Regions from separate parts of the Streptomyces sp. NPDC004629 genome, predicted to be linked through region 3. Evidence: riboswitches for the same ligand, from Rfam matches in the RefSeq annotation. Region 3 holds a riboswitch; each other region holds the start of a gene.

The links. Region 3 has a riboswitch for cyclic di-AMP ahead of ACFYTE_RS02975 (peptidoglycan DD-metalloendopeptidase family protein). Riboswitches for the same ligand answer to the same signal wherever they lie in the genome.
Region 1: another riboswitch for cyclic di-AMP. It lies ahead of ACFYTE_RS06960 (M23 family metallopeptidase); the one in region 3 lies ahead of ACFYTE_RS02975 (peptidoglycan DD-metalloendopeptidase family protein).
Region 2: another riboswitch for cyclic di-AMP. It lies ahead of ACFYTE_RS00675 (NlpC/P60 family protein); the one in region 3 lies ahead of ACFYTE_RS02975 (peptidoglycan DD-metalloendopeptidase family protein).

The regions. Positions count from the first base shown of each region.
Region 1 covers NZ_JBIALO010000003.1:360,090-366,053, forward strand. The annotation lists gene ACFYTE_RS06950 (dihydrofolate reductase family protein) at 1-1,071, shown strand, start outside; tRNA gene ACFYTE_RS06955 (tRNA-Met) at 1,145-1,218, shown strand; cyclic di-AMP (ydaO/yuaA leader) riboswitch at 1,539-1,698, shown strand; gene ACFYTE_RS06960 (M23 family metallopeptidase) at 1,706-2,746, shown strand; gene ACFYTE_RS06965 (aldo/keto reductase) at 2,894-3,838, shown strand; gene ACFYTE_RS06970 (PrsW family intramembrane metalloprotease) at 4,237-5,556, opposite strand; gene trmB (tRNA (guanosine(46)-N7)-methyltransferase TrmB) at 5,608-5,964, opposite strand, start outside.
Region 2 covers NZ_JBIALO010000001.1:140,573-146,536, forward strand. The annotation lists gene ACFYTE_RS00670 (tellurite resistance/C4-dicarboxylate transporter family protein) at 1-401, opposite strand, end outside; gene ACFYTE_RS00675 (NlpC/P60 family protein) at 533-1,747, opposite strand; cyclic di-AMP (ydaO/yuaA leader) riboswitch at 1,756-1,927, opposite strand; gene pcrA (DNA helicase PcrA) at 2,190-4,679, shown strand; gene ACFYTE_RS00685 (M23 family metallopeptidase) at 4,756-5,964, opposite strand, start outside.
Region 3 covers NZ_JBIALO010000002.1:3,463-9,426, reverse strand. The annotation lists gene ACFYTE_RS02985 (MBL fold metallo-hydrolase) at 1-86, opposite strand, end outside; gene ACFYTE_RS02980 (SGNH/GDSL hydrolase family protein) at 493-1,278, opposite strand; gene ACFYTE_RS02975 (peptidoglycan DD-metalloendopeptidase family protein) at 1,532-2,530, opposite strand; cyclic di-AMP (ydaO/yuaA leader) riboswitch at 2,535-2,692, opposite strand; partial or broken gene ACFYTE_RS02970 (alpha-galactosidase) at 3,129-4,163, opposite strand; gene ACFYTE_RS02965 (tyrosine-protein phosphatase) at 4,222-5,019, shown strand; gene ACFYTE_RS02960 (DUF6126 family protein) at 5,107-5,229, opposite strand; gene ACFYTE_RS02955 (helix-turn-helix domain-containing protein) at 5,226-5,825, opposite strand; gene ACFYTE_RS02950 (aspartate aminotransferase family protein) at 5,917-5,964, opposite strand, start outside.

The DNA of each region.
Region 1 (5,964 bases), on a different contig from region 3:
ACCGGCCCCGAGCGGCTGCTCCTGTCCGGCCCGGCCGACTTCGACCGGGTCGACGAGGTGCGGGCGTCCGTCGACGCGATCCTGATCGGCGCGGGCACGATCCGCGCCGACAACCCGCGGCTGCTGGTCAACGCGCCCGAGCGGCGCGCGGCCCGGCTCGCCGCGGGCCGGCCGGAGTACCCGCTCAAGGTCGCCGTCAGCGGCTCGGGCGACCTGGACCCGGACGCCCGGTTCTGGCACACCGGCGGCGAGAAGGTCCTCTACGCGACGGACGAGGGCGCCGAGCGGGCGCGGCGGGCCGGCCTCGCGGCCGACGTCGTCCCGCTGGGCCCCCGCTTGGACTGGCCGGCCCTCCTCTCCCACCTGTATGCGGCGCGCGGGGTGCGGCGCCTGATGGTCGAGGGCGGCGGGACCGTCCACACACAACTGCTCCGGCAGGGTCTCGCCGACGAAATCCAGCTCGTCGTCGCCCCGTTGCTCGTCGGGGACCCGGGGGCGCCCCGGCTGTTCGGGCCGGGGGAGTACCAGCGCGGGCGGCTGCGGCTCCTGGAGACCCGGCGGATCGAGGACGTGGTCCTGATGCGGTACGAGCCGACCGCCCCCGGAAGCGGTCCGGCGGCCGTCGCCGCGGACCGGCACTGGCTGCGGATCGCCTGCGAGCTGGCGGAACGGTGCCCGCCCTCGCGGACGGCGTTCAGCGTGGGCGCGGTCGTGGTGGCCGCGGACGGGACGGAGCTGGCACGCGGATTCTCCCGGGAGGCGGGCGACCCCGTGGTTCACGCGGAGGAGGCCGCGCTCGCCAAGACCGATCCGGCGGATCCGCGGCTGGCCGGCGCCACGGTCTACAGCAGCCTTGAGCCGTGCGCCCGGCGGGCCTCGCGGCCCGTGCCCTGCGCGCGGCTGATCCTGGACGCGGGGGTGCGACGGGTGGTCACGGCCTGGCGGGAGCCGGACACGTTCGTCGCGGGAGCCGACGGGAGCGGGCTGCTGACGGCCGCGGGCGTCGGCGTCGTCGTCCTGCCCGAGTATGAGGCCGCGGCCAGGGAACCGAACCGCCATCTGCTCGGCTGACGTCCCGGCGGGGGCCGGGCGGCTGTCCGTGTGCTCGCCGTCCTGCGCATGGCGTACACTGGTGGAACACCGACGCGGGGTGGAGCAGCTCGGTAGCTCGCTGGGCTCATAACCCAGAGGTCGCAGGTTCAAATCCTGTCCCCGCTACTGAAGGCTCAGGGCCGGAATCCAGTACATGGATTCCGGCCCTGAGTGTTTTCCACCCATGGTGACGCGACTCGGGCGTGGTCACGAGCGGTGATCGGACGACCGCCCTCCGCATAACAACTGACACACCGTCAAGTCCCATGGGTTTCCCGAGTTTCCCTGCGCGAGGGGTCAACTCGCCCGATTTTCGCCGGTCATGGGCGGTAAGTCCGCGCCGGAAAGCGTTAACGATCAAGCTGAACGGCTTGGAATCTGCCCTCCGAGTCTATTAACGTTCGATAACGCAGCGCGGTTGTCCCAGCCGTCACAAGAGGCGGCACCGTGCTCACGCGCCGAATCCCGCAAGGGAACCGGGGAACCACCACCTTGGGGTGAATCACGCGGACACCGCCGTGGGAACACGGCCGGTATACGCGCGTAGGAGACCTTCCTGCTCCGAACCCGTCAGCTAACCCGGTAGGCGGAGGAAGGAAAGGAGTACGCCCGAGTGGCGTCCAACCGGCCCGCCCCACAAGCCCCGTTCGCGCCGAGCCAGTACGGCACCGAGACCTTCGGCTACGGCACCTACCGCACCGACGAGGGCCCCTGGGAGGAGTGGAATCCCACCGAGGACTCCATCCGCCCGCTACGCGGTCGGCACCGCGTCGGCAAGCAGCGCGGCGGCGGACTCGCCCGCAGCTCCACGGTCCTCGGCGTCGGCGTCATAGCCGCCGTCGGCGCGGGCGGCATGGCCAGCGCCAACACCGGCAAGCCGCCGGTGTCCATCTCCATGCCCGACCTGCCCTCCGTCGGCTCCCTGCTCGGCGACGGCGCGGGCACCGAGGCCGCCAAGGGCTCCGCGACCGCCCTGAGCAGCGTCGGCGTGACCGAGGCCGACAGCGCCGAGGGCACCACCGACGCCGGCGAGGCGCTGCGCAACCGCATCATGGCCCAGGCCGAGCAGCAGCAGGGCCAGGCCGAGACCAAGGCCGTCGCCGCGGCCGTGTCCGCCGCCGACCAGGAGGTCGCCGACGCGGCGGCCAAGGCGGAGAAGGAGGCCGCGGCCCGGGCCGCCGCCGCCAAGGAGAAGGCGGAGGCCGCCGCCAAGAAGAAGGCCGAGGAGGCGCGACTGGCCGCGCTGGCCAGGCAGTACACCCTGCCGACCTCCTCGTACACGGTCACCGGCACCTTCGGCCAGGCCGGCTCCATGTGGTCCTCCGGCTATCACACCGGCCTCGACTTCGCCGCCCCCACGGGCACGCTGATCAAGGCCGTCCACACCGGCACGATCACCGAGGCGGGCTGGGCCGGCTCCTACGGCTACCGCACGATCCTCACCCTGGACGACGGCACCGAGGTGTGGCTCTGCCACCAGTCGTCGATCAGCGTCAGCGTCGGGCAGAAGGTCAACACCGGGGACGTCATCGGCCGCGTGGGCGCCACGGGCAACGTCACCGGGCCCCACCTCCACCTGGAGGTCCACCCCGGCGGCGAGTCCACCGGCATCGACCCGATGGCCTGGCTGCGCAGCAAGGGCCTCAACCCCTGACCCACTCGGCACATCCCCGCACACCCCCCGTTCCCCGGCGGTCCTGGCGCCCATCCCCCCGACGTCAGGGCTGCCGGTCCGGTGTTTACCCGGTCTTTGCGTACGGTGATGGAATCGGGGGTTCCGGCGGGCGCGTTGAAGGCGAGTATGACTTCCCTTCAAAAACTCGGTCCCTCCGACCTTGAGGTCTTCCCGCTCGCCCTCGGCGGCAACGTCTTCGGCTGGAGCGCCGACGAGCCGACGTCCTTCGCCGTCCTCGACGCCTACACGGCCGCCGGCGGCAACCTCATCGACACCGCCGACGCCTACTCGGCGTGGGTCGAGGGCAACAAGGGCGGCGAGTCCGAGACGATCATCGGCACATGGGTCAAGGCGCGCGGCAACCGTTCGGACGTCCTGATCGCCACCAAGGTCAGCCAGCACCCCGACTACCCGGGACTGTCCGCCGCCAACATCACGGCCGCGGCGGACGCCTCGCTGCGCCGGCTCGGCACCGACTACATCGACCTCTACTACACGCACTTCGACAAGCCGGACGTGCCGGTCGAGGAGATCATCGGCGCGCTCGACGCACTGGTGCGGGCCGGCAAGGTGCGGTACATCGCCGCGTCCAACATCAGCGCGGAGCGGCTCCAGGCGTCCCTGGACTTCTCCGACCGCGAGGGCCTCGCCCGGTACGTGGCGCTCCAGCCGCACTACAACCTGGTCTCGCGCGACACCTACGAGGGCCCGCTCCAGGACGTCGCCGCCCGCGCCGGCCTCGCCGCCCTCCCGTACTACTCCCTGGCCGCCGGCTTCCTCACCGGCAAGTACCGCCCCGGTACGACCGTCGACAGCGTACGTGCCGGGGGCGCGGCCAAGCACCTGGAGAGCGAGCGCGGCCAGAAGGTCCTCACGGCCCTGGACGAGATCGCCGCCGCCCACGGTGTCGCCGTGCCCAGCGTGGCGCTGGCGTGGCTCGCGACCCGGCCGACGGTGGTCGCCCCGATCGCCTCGGCCCGGACGGTGGACCAGCTCCCGGCCCTGCTCGCCGCGGCCGACCTGACCCTGACGGAAGAGGAAACCGACCGCCTCACCCAGGCATCGACCTGACCCGACGCATGCGCTCCGCGCGGGCGGCGGGTGGTCGGTCGTGTGCGGGAGCGTTGCGGCGGGTTGCGCAGTTCCCCGCGCCCCTATGGGGCGCAGTCTTGTGGGCTGATGCGGCGCCCTGAGCGGGTGTGGTCCGCGCGGGTGGCAGGTAGTCGGTTGGCTGCGGGAGCGTTGTGGTTCCTCGCGCAGTTCCCTGCGCCCCTGGTGGGGTGGGGTGCTGTGGGCTGATGCGGCGCCCTTGGCGCGAGTGTGGTTCGTCTGGACACCACGCTGAGCCGCCACCGCGCGACGGCGGAGACCGCAGGAACACGACGGGCGGCGGCGCCCACAGGGGCGCGGGGAACTGCGCGAAAGGCCACGATGCTCCCGCACCCGACCGCCGCCCCGTCACTCAAGGGTTACGACCGGTAAGGGTTGTACGTCGGGTACGGCACCGTCGGCTGGGCATGGGGCGGTGCCGGGTAGCCGTACGGCGTCGGTGCGCCGGGAACCGGCCACGCCGGCGCGTTCGAGCGTGCCGCGTACTCCAGGGCCGGCCGGGCCACCGCCCGCCGCTGCCACAACTCGGCCAGTAACTCCCGCTCCCGTACGACGAAGTCCGCCCCGGCCCGCCCCCGCCGGCCGCGCTGCCGCAGGAACGCCAGGGACGTCGCGTACGCCTCGTACTGGGCCACCGCCCGCGCCGCCTGCTTGCCGAGGTGGTGGCCTGCGTAGTCCCGGGCCAGCCGCCGCGCCCCCATCGAGCCCAGCGCGAACGGCTCGGCGGGCCCCAGCCAGCCCGCGAACACATACGCCGGCAGCTCCTCCCGCACCATCCGCAGCTCGCGCTGCCGGGTCCAGATCGCCAGCCAGGTCAGCAGCCCGAACGCGGGCACCATGAACGCCCCGTACACCGCGAAGAACCCGTACTCGCCGAAGGTGGACGAACCGTTCCAGAACGCGTGCATGCCCATCGCCAGCAGCAGCCCGCACAGCGGCAGCAGGGCCCGTCGCGCGGGCCCCCGGTCCGCGGCGCGCGCGGCGATACCGAAGCCGATGCCGGTCAGGACGGTGAAGAGGGGGTGCGCGAACGGGGACATGATGACGCGCACGAAGAAGGTGGCGGCGGTGACGGAGGCGATGCCGCGGTCGCCGGTGAGCTGGTCCGTGCCGAAGGCCGTACCGAGGTAGAGGATGTTCTCGGTGAAGGCGAACCCGGTGGCGGTGACCCCCGCTATCACCACCCCGTCGACGATCCCGGTGAAGTCCCGCCGGCGGAAGAGGAACACCAGGAGGACGGCGGCGGCCTTGGCGGTCTCCTCGACGACGGGCGCTATGACCGTCGCGCCGAGGGTGTCCGCGCTGGTCGGATCCGTCGTCGTCGTGGCTATCCACCGTGTGGCGAAGCTGTTGGCGACGATGGCTATCAGCGCGGCCGCGCACGCCCCCCAGGCCAACGCGAACAGCAGGTTGCGCCAGGGTCCGGGCTCGACCCGGTCGAGCCACCGGAAGGCGGCCAGCAGCAGCGGCACCGGCAGCACGGCGAGCCCCAGGCCGACCAGGAACCCCTCTGTGCCGGTCTGCTCGCGCACCAGCGCCAGGATGACCAGCCCGGAGACCGCGAGCAGGAGGATCAGCGCTCCGTAGCGCACCCATCCGCGCTGCCACCAGCGCACGGCCCGGAACGCACGGTCACCGGCGTCGGCGGGGTACGTCGGGTACGGGGAGGAGGTGGCCACGGCATCGACCCTAACGATCACCTGACGATGAATCCGGTGGGGGAACCGCCGTCATCTCCGTTCTCGCTGCTGCCCCCGGTGCGGTACGCGGCGGAAGAGCAGATCGTTCACCACATGACCCTTGTCCAGTCCCTGGGCCTCGAAACGGGTCAGCGGCCGGAACCCGGGACGCGGCGCGAAACCGCCGTCCGGCCGGGTGTTCTCGAAGTCCGGGTGCGCGGTCAGCACGTCGAGCATCTGCCCGGCGTACGGCTCCCAGTCCGTCGCGCAGTGCACGAGCGCACCCGGCCTGAGCCGGGAGGCGGCCAGCGTGAGGAACTCCGGTTGGATCAGCCGGCGCTTGTGGTGCCGCTTCTTGGGCCAGGGGTCGGGGAAGTAGACACGCAGCCCGTCGAGTGAGTCGGGGCG
Region 2 (5,964 bases), on a different contig from region 3:
AAGAACACCGCACCGGGCATCCGCCGCCGCAGGCCCCGTCCGACGAGGAACAGCAGCACCGGCCAGAGCACGGCGGCCGGCGCGAGCAACGCCGCGGCGAGGGTGTGCCCGCCGAGCACGGAGATTCGGGTGCCGAGCACCGTCGTCGCGGCCACGGCGGTGAGCGCGCCCGGCGTCCGCGCCCCGGCCAGCCACCGCTTACGGTCGCGCAGCACACCCGCGACGAAGTCCACGGCGAGCGCCAGCCAGGCGACACAGCCCAGCGCCAGGGCGATCAGGGACAGGGTCTCGTACCCGGTCAGGTGCAGCCCCAGCGAGACGATGCCGGTCGCCATCACGGCGGCACCGGCCGCCGGCGGACGCTGCGCCCACCAGGCGCGAAGGGGTGAGGTGCCGGGCATGCGCCCGATGCTAGGGAGCACCGGGCGCACCGACGGCGTGGCACGCGCGCGTACGTAGCAAAAACGCGCGGGCGCGGGACACGGCGGGACGCGAACGCGTCCACGCGCGCGTGGACGCGAGCCCGACCGGGTCAGGCCGGCCGTACCACACTGTGGATGATCGAATCCCCGGCGTAGTAGATCGACTCCTCGCGGACGTAGGCGCCCGGCTTCGGGGCGTGAATCATCATGCCGTTGCCGATGTAGAGACCCACGTGGCTGACGTCGTCGTAGAAGAAGACCAGGTCACCGGGCTGTGCGTTGGTGAGGGCGACCGTGGTGCCGGCTTCGACCTGGCTGTAGGTGGTGCGCGGCAGGCTGACGCCCGCTGCCTTCCAGGCGGCCTGGGTGAGCCCCGAGCAGTCGTAGGAGTCGGGTCCGGTGGCACCCCAGACGTACGGCTTGCCGATCTGCGCGCGGGCGAACGCGATCGCCTTCTCGGCCTTGGTGGCGTAGGCGGAGCCGGACGAGGACGAAGAAGAGGAGGAAGGGGAGGAAGAGGAGGATGGGGAAGACGACGAAGACGACGAAGACGACGAAGACGACGAAGAGTCCGTGGAGTTCGACGCGTCGCTTTCCTGCCGGGCCGCCGCCTGCTCCGCCTGCTGCTTGGCCAGCTCGGCCGCCTTCCGCGCGGCCTCCTCCTGCTTGCGCTTCTCGATCGCCGCGAGCCGTGCCTTCTCCTCCGCCGACAGCTTGGACAGCAACTGGCGCGCGGTGGAGAGCTTCTTCTGGACGGTGGCCTTGGCGGTCTGGAGTTCGTCCTGCGACTCGGTGAGCGTCTCCAGGCTCTTCGTGGCCTCCCGCCGCTTCTTCATGGTCGCCGACTGCTCGGTGACGTAGTCGTCGACCGCGGACTTCTGACGCGAGGTCAGCCGGTTCATCAGCTGGGACCGGTCGAAGTAGTCCTGCGGGGTGTCCGCGAGCAGGAAGGTGGCGGTGTCGGGGGCGGCGGCCCCCGTCCGGTACTGCGCGGCGGCGAACGCCCCCAGTTCTTCACGGGCCTTGTTGAGCCGGCCCGTGCGCCGGGCGACGTCGTCCAGGAGGGTGTCGACCTGCTTGCGCTGCTTGCCGGTCTTCTCCTTGGCCGCGTTGTACTTCTCGGTCGCCGACTCGGCCTGCCGGTACAGGTCGTCGACCTTCCGCTGCACCTCCTCCACGCTCGGCCGGTCGCCGTCGGGAGTGGGGGCGGCGTTCGCCGTCTGGGAGAGCAGGGCCACGGAGGTGAGGGCGGCGGTGGCCAGGGCGGGGGTCCGTATGCCGGCCGCGCGGGTACCCGCGGAGCGCGACTTGCGATGCGACGCCAAGAAAGGCGACTCCTTCCGTGCTCCGCCTACCGAGTTAGCTGTCGGGTTCGGGCGGGTGGTTCGGAAGGGTTGCCCTACGGCCGTTCCCCGCGCGGGGGTTGGGCCGATTCACCCCAAGGTCGGTGTGGGTCCCCGGCTCCGCGCACCATGCGGGCGCGCCGGACTCGGCGGTGGCCGTACGGCCCGGCGACGTTCGCCGGTGGGGGTCGTACGGCCTGCCCGGCACGGTAGCCAACTCGTGTGGCGCCTGTGAAGGTTGATGGGTGATATGCCCGATACATTTTCGTGACCTGCCGGGGGGATGCCGTCTGGGTGACAGGGCGATTCCGTACGGTGAGCGGTTTGCGCGGCCTGCGCCCGGAACCGGACCCGCCGCAGGAACCGGGCCATCTTCCCGGGGCGGCGGCGGGTTGTCGGTGGCGCGGCCTAGACTCGGAGAGCGATGAGCAGCCTCTTTGACGACAGCTTCCTGGCGGACCTCCAAGCCCCCCGCGGGCAGGACGAGGAGCCCCCGCCGCCGCCCGAGGACGATCACGCTCCGGAGCCGGTTCCGGACGATCTGTTCGGCGGGAAGTTCGACGTGCCCCCGGACCGGGACTCCTATTACGGCAACGGCGCCCCACGGCCGGTCATCGACCCGGCCGCGCTCCTGCACGGGCTGAACGACAACCAGCGCGCCGCCGTCGTGCACGCGGGCTCCCCGCTGCTCATCGTGGCCGGCGCCGGCTCCGGCAAGACCCGGGTGCTCACGCACCGCATCGCCCATCTGCTGGCGGAGCGCAAGGTGCACCCGGGGCAGATCCTCGCGATCACCTTCACCAACAAGGCCGCGGGCGAGATGAAGGAGCGCGTCGAGCAGCTCGTCGGCCCGCGCGCCAACGCCATGTGGGTGATGACCTTCCACAGCGCGTGCGTGCGCATCCTGCGCCGTGAGAGCAAGCGCCTCGGCTTCACCTCGTCCTTCTCGATCTACGACGCCGCCGACTCCAAGCGTCTGATGGCCCTGGTCTGCCGCGACCTGGACCTCGACCCGAAGCGCTTCCCGCCCAAGTCCTTCAGCGCCAAGATCTCCAACCTGAAGAACGAGCTGATCGACGAGGAGGACTTCGCCGCCCAGGCGAGCGAGGGATTCGACAAGACCCTCGCCCAGGCGTACGCGCTCTACCAGTCCCGTCTCCGCGAGGCGAACGCGCTCGACTTCGACGACCTGATCATGACGACGGTCAACCTGTTGCGCGCCTTCCCGGACGTCGCCGAGCACTACCGCCGCCGCTTCCGCCATGTGCTCGTGGACGAGTACCAGGACACCAACCACGCGCAGTACGCCCTGGTGCGCGCACTCGTCGGGACCGCCGAGCACCCGGTGGACGTGCCGCCGGGCGAGCACGACCTGCCGCCCGCCGAACTGTGTGTCGTGGGCGACGCCGACCAGTCGATCTACGCCTTCCGCGGCGCGACCATCCGCAACATCCTCCAGTTCGAGGAGGACTACCCGGACGCGACGACGATCCTCCTGGAGCAGAACTACCGCTCCACGCAGACGATCCTGTCCGCCGCCAACGCCGTCATCGAGCGCAACGAGTCCCGCCGCCCCAAGAACCTGTGGACCAACGCGGGCGCGGGCGCCACCATCACCGGGTATGTCGCGGACACCGAGCACGACGAGGCACAGTTCGTCGCCGACGAGATAGACCGGCTGACCGACGCGGGCGAGGCCAAGTCCGGCGATGTCGCCGTGTTCTACCGCACCAACGCCCAGTCCCGTGTCTTCGAAGAGATCTTCATCCGCGTCGGCCTGCCCTACAAGGTCGTCGGCGGAGTCCGCTTCTACGAACGCAAGGAGGTCCGGGACGTCCTCGCCTACCTGCGGGTGCTGGCCAACCCGGAGGACTCGGTCCCGCTGCGCCGCATCCTGAACGTGCCCAAGCGCGGCATCGGCGAGCGCGCCGAAGCGATGATCGACGCACTCGCGCAGCGCGAGAAGATCAGCTTCTCGCAGGCGCTGCGCCGCGTGGACGAGGCGTACGGCATGGCCGCCCGGTCCACCAACGCCGTCCAGCGGTTCAACGTGCTGATGGAGGAGCTGCGTACGATCGTCGAGTCCGGTGCCGGCCCGGCGACCGTCCTGGAGGCGGTGCTCGAACGCACCGGCTACCTCGCCGAGTTGCAGGCCTCGACCGACCCGCAGGACGAGACCCGGATCGAGAACCTTCAGGAACTCGCCTCCGTGGCCCTGGAGTTCGAGCAGGAGCGGGGTGAGGGAGAGACGGCCGCGGGAGGCACGCTCGCCGACTTCCTGGAGCAGGTCGCGCTGGTCGCCGACTCCGACCAGATCCCGGACGAGGAGGAGGGCGACGGCGTCATCACCCTGATGACCCTGCACACCGCCAAGGGCCTGGAGTTCCCGGTGGTCTTCCTGACCGGCATGGAGGACGGCGTCTTCCCGCACATGCGCGCCCTCGGCCAGACCAAGGAACTGGAGGAGGAGCGGCGCCTGGCGTACGTCGGCATCACACGCGCGCGGGAGCGGCTCTACCTCACCCGGTCCACCATGCGCAGCGCCTGGGGCCAGCCCTCGTACAACCCGCCGTCGCGGTTCCTGGAGGAGATCCCGGCCGCCCACCTGGAGTGGAAGCGGACGGGAGCCACGGCGCCCGTGTCGTCCGGACCGGCATCCGGCATCGCGGCGTCGCTGTCGTCGTCCCGCTCCCGCTCCTCCGTGGCGGGTGCGTCCGGGTTCGCCACGCGCAGGACGTCGGAGAAGCCGGTGGTCTCCCTGGCCGTCGGCGACCGGGTCACGCACGACCAGTTCGGGCTCGGCACGGTCGTCGCCGTGGCGGGCACGGGGGACAAGGCCCAGGCGACGATCGACTTCGGAGACTCGAAGCCCAAGCGGCTGCTGCTGCGGTACGCGCCGGTGGAGAAGCTGTAGTCCCTTGAGTCGGGCCCCTGCCGACCGGCGGGGGCCCGCGGACGGGACCTTGAGCCAGTGAGTGGGCCGGCGGTGCTTACGTCGGGTCGAGTCCGTGGCTGCGCAGCCACGGCAGCGGGTCGATCGCCGAGCCGCCGGCCGGGCGCACCTCGAAGTGCAGGTGCGGACCGGTGGAGTTGCCCGAGTTCCCGGAGTACGCGATCGGCTGCCCGGCCTTGACGGACGTACCGGAGACGACCCGATAGCTGGAGAGGTGGCAGTACCACGTCTCCGTGCCGTCCTTCGCCGTCACGATCATCATGTTGCCGTAGGCGCTGTTCCACTCCGTGCGGACGGTGCCGTCCGTCGCGGCCAGCACCGTCGTGCCGTACGAGACGGGAAAGTCGATACCGGTGTGCACGGACATCCAGTTCACGCCGGCCTGGCCGAAGTAGGCGCTGAGCCCGTGCTGGGCGACCGGGATCGCGAACTTGGGGCGCAGCCGCTCCCGGAGCGCCGCCTCGGCCTGCGCCTTCTTCTTCTCGGCGTCCTGCTGGGCCTTGAGGTCGATGCGCTCCTGCGTGCGGCTGGCCCGGTCGGCGAAGTCGTCGGCGCCGGCGGAGAGGCTTTCGAGCTGGGTGTCCAGCTTGTTGTTGGCGGCCGACGGTTTCACCGGCGTCGCATCGGAGGCGGAGGCGGTGGTGTCCGTGCCGTCGTCGGTCAGACCGCCCACCGAGGCGGCGGCGATTCCGGCGACCCCCATCACACAGGCCGAGGGCACGGCGATGGTCAGCAGCGCGGAGCGTTTGGGGGGCGGGCGGCGCCGGGAGCGGGCCGCGGCGCGCGAGCCCGTGCGCGAAACGGGCGCCGGGGTGACCTCTTCCTGGTCGTCGAGCAGCGGCATCGCCGCGGGCAGTTCACCGGTGGCGGCCGACTCGCCCTCTTCCGGGGCGCGTTCCTCGTAGGCGGCCTGCGCTGCGTCCTCATAGCCGGCTTCGTCGTACGTGTTCTGCTCGTACGCGTTCTCCTCGTAGGAATGCGCTTCGTAGGCGTTCGCTTCGTACGAGGTCTGCTCGAACGTGCCGGTCGTGTGCTGGTCGAAGGGCTCGGCCCGCTGCTCGGACTCGGCGCCGTCGGAGTTCCACTGCGTGGCGTCGTACGCGCCGGTGTCGAACGCCTGGGTGCCCCACTCCCACTGCTGGGTCGGGTCGGCACCGCCAGGCCGGCCGGCCTGGTCGGCCTGGAGCCAGGCGCCGGAGTCCCACTGACCGCTGGTCTCGGGCGATGAGCCCTGCTGCGGCAATGT
Region 3 (5,964 bases):
GCCAGGCGGGCCCCGCCCGGGTCAGCGCCGAAGGCCGCGGGCTGCAGCGCGCGGAGCCCGGGGCTCAGGGAACGCAAACCGGACACGGTACCTCCTGGTGGGGTCGGTGGAGTCCTCCATTATGGTCGGCCCCTGCGACAGTCAGGGACCGGACCGATCACCTCACCGGCCGCCGGGGCTTCGCGGAGACGGTCGGCATGCCGGCGCTCGATGCGCGCCCCGATCGGCCTGGCGCCGGCCCGTGGGGTCCGCGGGGGCCGGCCCCCGCGGACCCCACGGGCCGGCGTCGAGCAGATCGCGCTGTGCCTGAAGGCCCTGGGCGGGCTCGCCGTGCGGCGCACGTCGTACCCGGGCGTGGTGCCCCGGTCAGGGGCGCAGGTGTGGGTGGACGAGGGGGTCTCCCGCGCACTGTGCCTGGTCCGGGAGACACCGACGGCACGGCTGCGGTCCGCGCGCCGGGGCGGGGACCCGGTGCGGCCCCGCCCCGGCGTTTCAGGCCACGGATGCGATGCGCGTCCTGATGTCGTCGGGGGAGAGCGCGCCCTTGGCCGTCACATGGTCGCCCGAGGACTCGCCGCGCAGCCGGCGCCCGATCCACGGGACCAGGTACTCGCGGGCCCAGTGGACGTCGTCGCGGCGCACTTCGAGGGTGCCGCGGGGCGGCAGCAGCGGCCAGGGCTGTTCCGGGTCGGCCGGGACCTCGACGCCGAGGACCTGGCCGGCCCGCAGCGCGACGCGCGTGTGCCCCTCCGGTGAGAGGTGGAGGCGGTCGTCGTCCCAGGCCCTGCGGTCCTGTACGGCCTTCAGGGACCACAGGTCGAGCACGGGGCAGCCGTACCGGTCGGCGATGGCCCGGACGTGCCCGTTGTAGGTGGCGATCCTGCCGCGCAGATGCTTGAGCACGGGCACGCCGCGGGTGTCGAAGCCGGTCGTCACCATGACGGTGCCGGCCGCCGCGGTGAGCCGGGCCACGGCCCGTTCGAAACGCTCGGCCACTTCGTCCGGGTCGGTGCCGGGCCGCAGGATGTCGTTGCCGCCCGCGCAGAAGGAGACGAGGTCCGGCGCGAGTTCCACCGCCTGTGGGATCTGCTCGGCCACGATCTGGTCGAGCAGCCGTCCGCGCACGGCGAGATTGGTGTACTGGAAGTCGCCCTCGGGCCGGCGGTCCGCGAGCAGGACCGCGAACCGGTCGGCCCAGCCGACGAACGCCCCGTCAGGGCCGGGGTCGCCGACGCCCTCGGTGAAGCTGTCCCCCACCGCCACGTACGACCCGATCACAGTTGTGTTGTCACTCTTCGAATCGTCTGCCACGTCGGCCCATCATTCCCCTTCGGATGTGACCTACGCGATCGTAGGAAGGGGTTGACGAGCGGTGAGATAAGCCACTCCCCAAGAGTTTCCCAACGCGGGAATAGGCCGGAGGGCGGGGGTGTTGCGCAGAGAATTGCCGCGTCCGCCGGGCGCATGCGCTGAGGGCCGCACCCGGGATCCCGGGTGCGGCCCTCAGCGCATGCGGGGATGCCGCGTTCCGTCAGACGGTGACGCCGTGCGAGCGGAGGTAGGCGAGCGGGTCCACGTCCGAGCCGTAGTTCGGCGTGGTGCGGATCTCGAAGTGCAGGTGCGGGCCCGTCACATTGCCGGTCGCGCCGGACAGGCCGACCTGCTGACCCGGGGTCACGGTCTGGCCGGCCGAGACGGACAGCTGCGACAGGTGGGCGTACTGCGCGTAGTAGCCGTCGCCGAGCTTGAGGACCACCTGGTTGCCGTAGGCACCGCCCCAGCCCGCGGAGACGACGGTGCCCGCGCCGACCGCCTTGAGCGAGGTGCCGGTCGGGACGACGAAGTCGACACCGGTGTGGTAGCCGCTGGACCACATGCTGCCCGCCTTGTGGTAGGCGGTCCCGATCCGGGCGCCGTCGACCGGGAGGCCGTAACCGGTGGCGGCGGCCGTGTCGGTGGTGCCGGCGGTGCCGGTGTTCTGGGCGACCGGAGCGCTGTCGGCCGAGGTGTCGGGCGAAGACGGCGTCGACGGCTGCGCGGACCCGGTGGATTCGGTGGACGAGGACTTCGCGGAGGACGGCTCGGTGGACGGCTCGGTGGACGAGGAGTCGGTCCCCGTCGCGGCCCGCTCGCCGAGCGTGAGCTTCAGACCGGGGTGGATCAGTGAGGGGTTGCCGCCGATGGCCTCGCGGTTGTCCCGGTAGATCCGCTGCCAGCCACCGCTGACGCCCTGTTCCTCGGCGATCTTGGCGAGCCAGTCACCCGGCCGCACCGAGTACGTCCGGGTGCCGGAGTCCGCGGCGGCCGTCTTCTTCTCGACGGTGCCGGCGCCGGTGCTGATGCCGGTGCCGGTGCCGGACTGGACGGACTGCTGCGCGGCGGCGCGGGGCGCCGTCTCGGGCGTGGCGGCGTGCGCCCCGGCGGCTCCGATCAGCGGTAGGGCGAGCGCGGCGCCGCCGGTTCCGGCGGCGGCGATGGAGCGGGTGAGGCGCTGGGACTTGGGGCGGCGGTGCTTACCCTTCGCGGGCATGGCGAATTCCTCTCCGGCGCCTGCGAGGTGAGCTGTCGGGTTCGGGCTGGAGCTGCCCGGCCGCGCGCGGTGCGGCTTCACCCCTAGCCGTCCCGGAGACCGGGACAGGCAGTCGTGCCTGGTGGGTCCCCCGCTCCTGCCGAGCACGGGTGAGTGGTGTGTCGGGGATCCGGGCGGCGGCAGGATTCGGCGGTCCGTCCGGATTGGTGGCGAACGTAAGCGAGCAGGACGCAAACGGACAAGGAGCCGCTTCACCCGGTGCGCGTTTCCCTTGATCCGTCGCGGGAATTCCCGGTCACCGTCCGTGCATGTCGGGGTGGCAGTCTTTCCCAATTCCCGTAAGGGGGCTGTGCATTACGTGGTCATGACGGACGACGCACCGTCACGGGTATGACCCTGCTCACGCCCCTCATCGCATAACTGGCAATTCGGTCAGAAGGGTCAGACGCGATGCAGCGGAGGGACGTGGCGTCCAGGTCATCACGGAGTCCGGCGCGCAGCCCGTGGCGCAACAGCGCGGCGTTGCGATGCATTTCGCCCGTTTCGCGGCATTCGCGCGATACCGATGGATCGAGGCCGCGCAGCCGCAACGCCGGAACGGGTTGACCATCTCGGGTTCAACCCAGATGCCGAACCGCATGCCGAGGGGGTGCACCTGGTCGGCGAGCGGCTTGAGGCCCTGCGGGAAGCGGTCGGGGTTGCGCGTCCAGTCGCCGAGTCCGGCCCGGAAGTCGCTGATGCGGGCGCCGAACCGGCCGTCGTCGACCACGAACAGTTCCACGTCGATCGCCGTGGCCCGCCGGGCCGGCTCGCCCTGCTGCTCCTGGGCGACGGCGAAGTGCGTGGCCTCCCAGGAGTTGAAGAGCACCGGACGGTCGCGGTGCTGCGGCCTCGACACCCGCGAGCCCGCCGTCCGCGTCCGGGATGACGCACACCCGCTGGTAGGCGCGGCTCGCGCCGCCGAAGCCGCCGTAGCTCCACGGCCCCGCGAAGACGGGCCGGTGTACGGCTCCCCCGGCTCCAGCATCAGCAGGCCCGAGGCGTCGTCCTACCCGGCGCCGCCGGTGATCTGCACGCGCGCGTCCGGGAGTTGGGCGACCGCGATGCGCCAGGAACCCGACCGGCCGAGCGCGCAGCGGTACACGTCGCCGCACTCCTCGGTGGCGTCGGTGTCCGGCACCACCCAGGGCAGGTGCTGGTGCCCGGGGTGGCCGCGGCGGCGCGGAGCAGTTCCACGCGTGCCTCGCCCCGGTTGTCGAGGCGCGCCCAGCGCTCCACCACGTCACCGCGCATCCGGCAGTGCACGGTGATGGCCGGCCCCGCGCCCCGGAAGCGCGACCTCAGCTCCTCGGGTCGTACGCCTCGAAGACCCACTCGGTGCCGCGGCGCCCGGCGATGCGCACCGACAGTGCCCGACGGACGAAGCGGGGCCGCCCTCGACCGGGTACTCCTCACGCCCGTCGAGCGGCGACCCGAAGGCTCATCAGGCGGGCAGCGGACGTACGGCCGGCGCCTCGGCTTCGGCGAACGCGATACGGGGACCCCAGTGCAGGTGGAGCAGTTCGCCGGCGTCCGTGATGTGCAGCGCGCAACTGCCGCCCGGTCCGCCCGCGGCGGGAAAACCATGTCGTATGGTCGACGGCGTGCCCGCCGACGAGCCGCGTCGCGGGGTGTGACCGCAAGGAGCCTCCGTGACACAGCAGGTCCCGTCGACCGAACCCGAACTCGCCGGTGTACGCAACTTCCGTGACGTGGGCGGACTGCCGACCGCGGACGGCCGGCGGGTGCGCCCCGGCGTGCTGTTCCGCAGCGGCCACCTGGCGCACGCGACCGAGTCCGACGCCGCGTTCCTCTCCTCCCTGGGCCTGCACACGATCTTCGACTTCCGCAACGTCGCCGACCAGAAGCTGGAGGGACCGGACGTCGAACTGCCCGGCGTGCGCAACGTCAACCTGCCGCTGACCGACCCGGCGGACGGCGCCGAGTTCTGGACGATGGTCCGCGACGGCGATGTCGGCCAGCTGCGGCAACTGCTCGGCGACGGCAAGGCCGAGCACCGGATGATCGTCTCGTACCGCTCGATCATCACGGAGCGCACCGCCGAGCACTCCCGGGTGCTGCACGCGCTGGCCGAGGACAGCGTCCCGGCGCTGATGCACTGCGCGGCGGGCAAGGACCGCGCGGGCCTGTCCATCGCCGTGACCCTGCTCGCCCTCCGAGTGGAGCGGGAGGCGATCCTGACCGACTACCTGGAGTCGAACGCCAAGCACCGCCGCTACCGGGTGCGCCGCAGCGGCAGCGCGGACACCGCGTACACCCCCGAGATCATGGAACTGATCAGCCCGCTGTTCGACGCGCGCGCCGAGTATCTGACGGCCGCCATGGAGACCGTCGAGCAGACCTGGGGCGATGTCGACGCCTATCTGGAACAGGGGCTTGGTCTGGCGCCGCGGACCCGGGAGCGGCTGCGTGAGCGGCTGCTGGACTGACGGACGCTCACCCCTTGGCCCTCACTCGGCCGCCGCCCCGTCGCCGCTCACCCCTTGGCCGTCACCCGGCCGCCGCCCCGTCGCCGCTCACCCCTTGGCACCCACCTCGAACAGCAGATAGATGAAGCCCGCCACGACGTGGCCGACGGCGATGTAGATGATCAGCCGGATCCACAGGGCACGCGGGAACTTCTCCTCCATGTCACTCATGGCAGCTCTCCAGTGATGGGGCCCAGGCACAGTGCGGCCATGGGACTTTGCAGCAGGGTGTGGACGAACAGGAGCTCCACCCCGTCGTGGTCCTCGGCGGCGAGGCGGTGCGGGGTCAGCGAGTCGAAGTGCGCGCTGTCGCCGGGAGCGAGGACATGGGCGGTGTCCCCGAGGCGCAGTGCGAGCCGGCCCTTGAGGACGTACAGCCACTCCTCGCCGGGGTGCACCCGCACGATGTCGCGCTGCGAGCCGTGGGGCACGCGGACGCGCAGCGCCTGCATGCCGCGGCCGGGGGCGCCGGCCTGCCAGTAGGTCCAGCCGCCCGCACGGGTCGGTTCCATGTCCGCGGCGCGCACGATCGCGTCCCGGTCGGCGACGCTCTCGCCGAGCAGCTCCGAGACGGTCGTACCGTAGACGCGGGCCAGTGCGAGCAGCATCGGCAGGGAGGGCTGGCGCTGCCCGGTCTCCAACCGGGACAGATGGGCGGGCGAAAGACCCGCGGAGTGCGCCGCCGCCTCCAGTGTGAGGCCGGCGCGGCGGCGCAACGAGCGGAGCTGGGGCGCGACCGCGGACAGCTCGGCGTCGGAGGAGCTCATGCCTCCATTCAGCCGCAGGTTTGCCTTTCGGGCAAATTCCTTGCCTCAGAGGCAAAGCCTCATGGTCAATCGGCGAACCCGGTCGGGCCGGTCACCGGTTGGCGACCGCCTGCTTGATCAGCGTCTTGCCGAAGTCCCA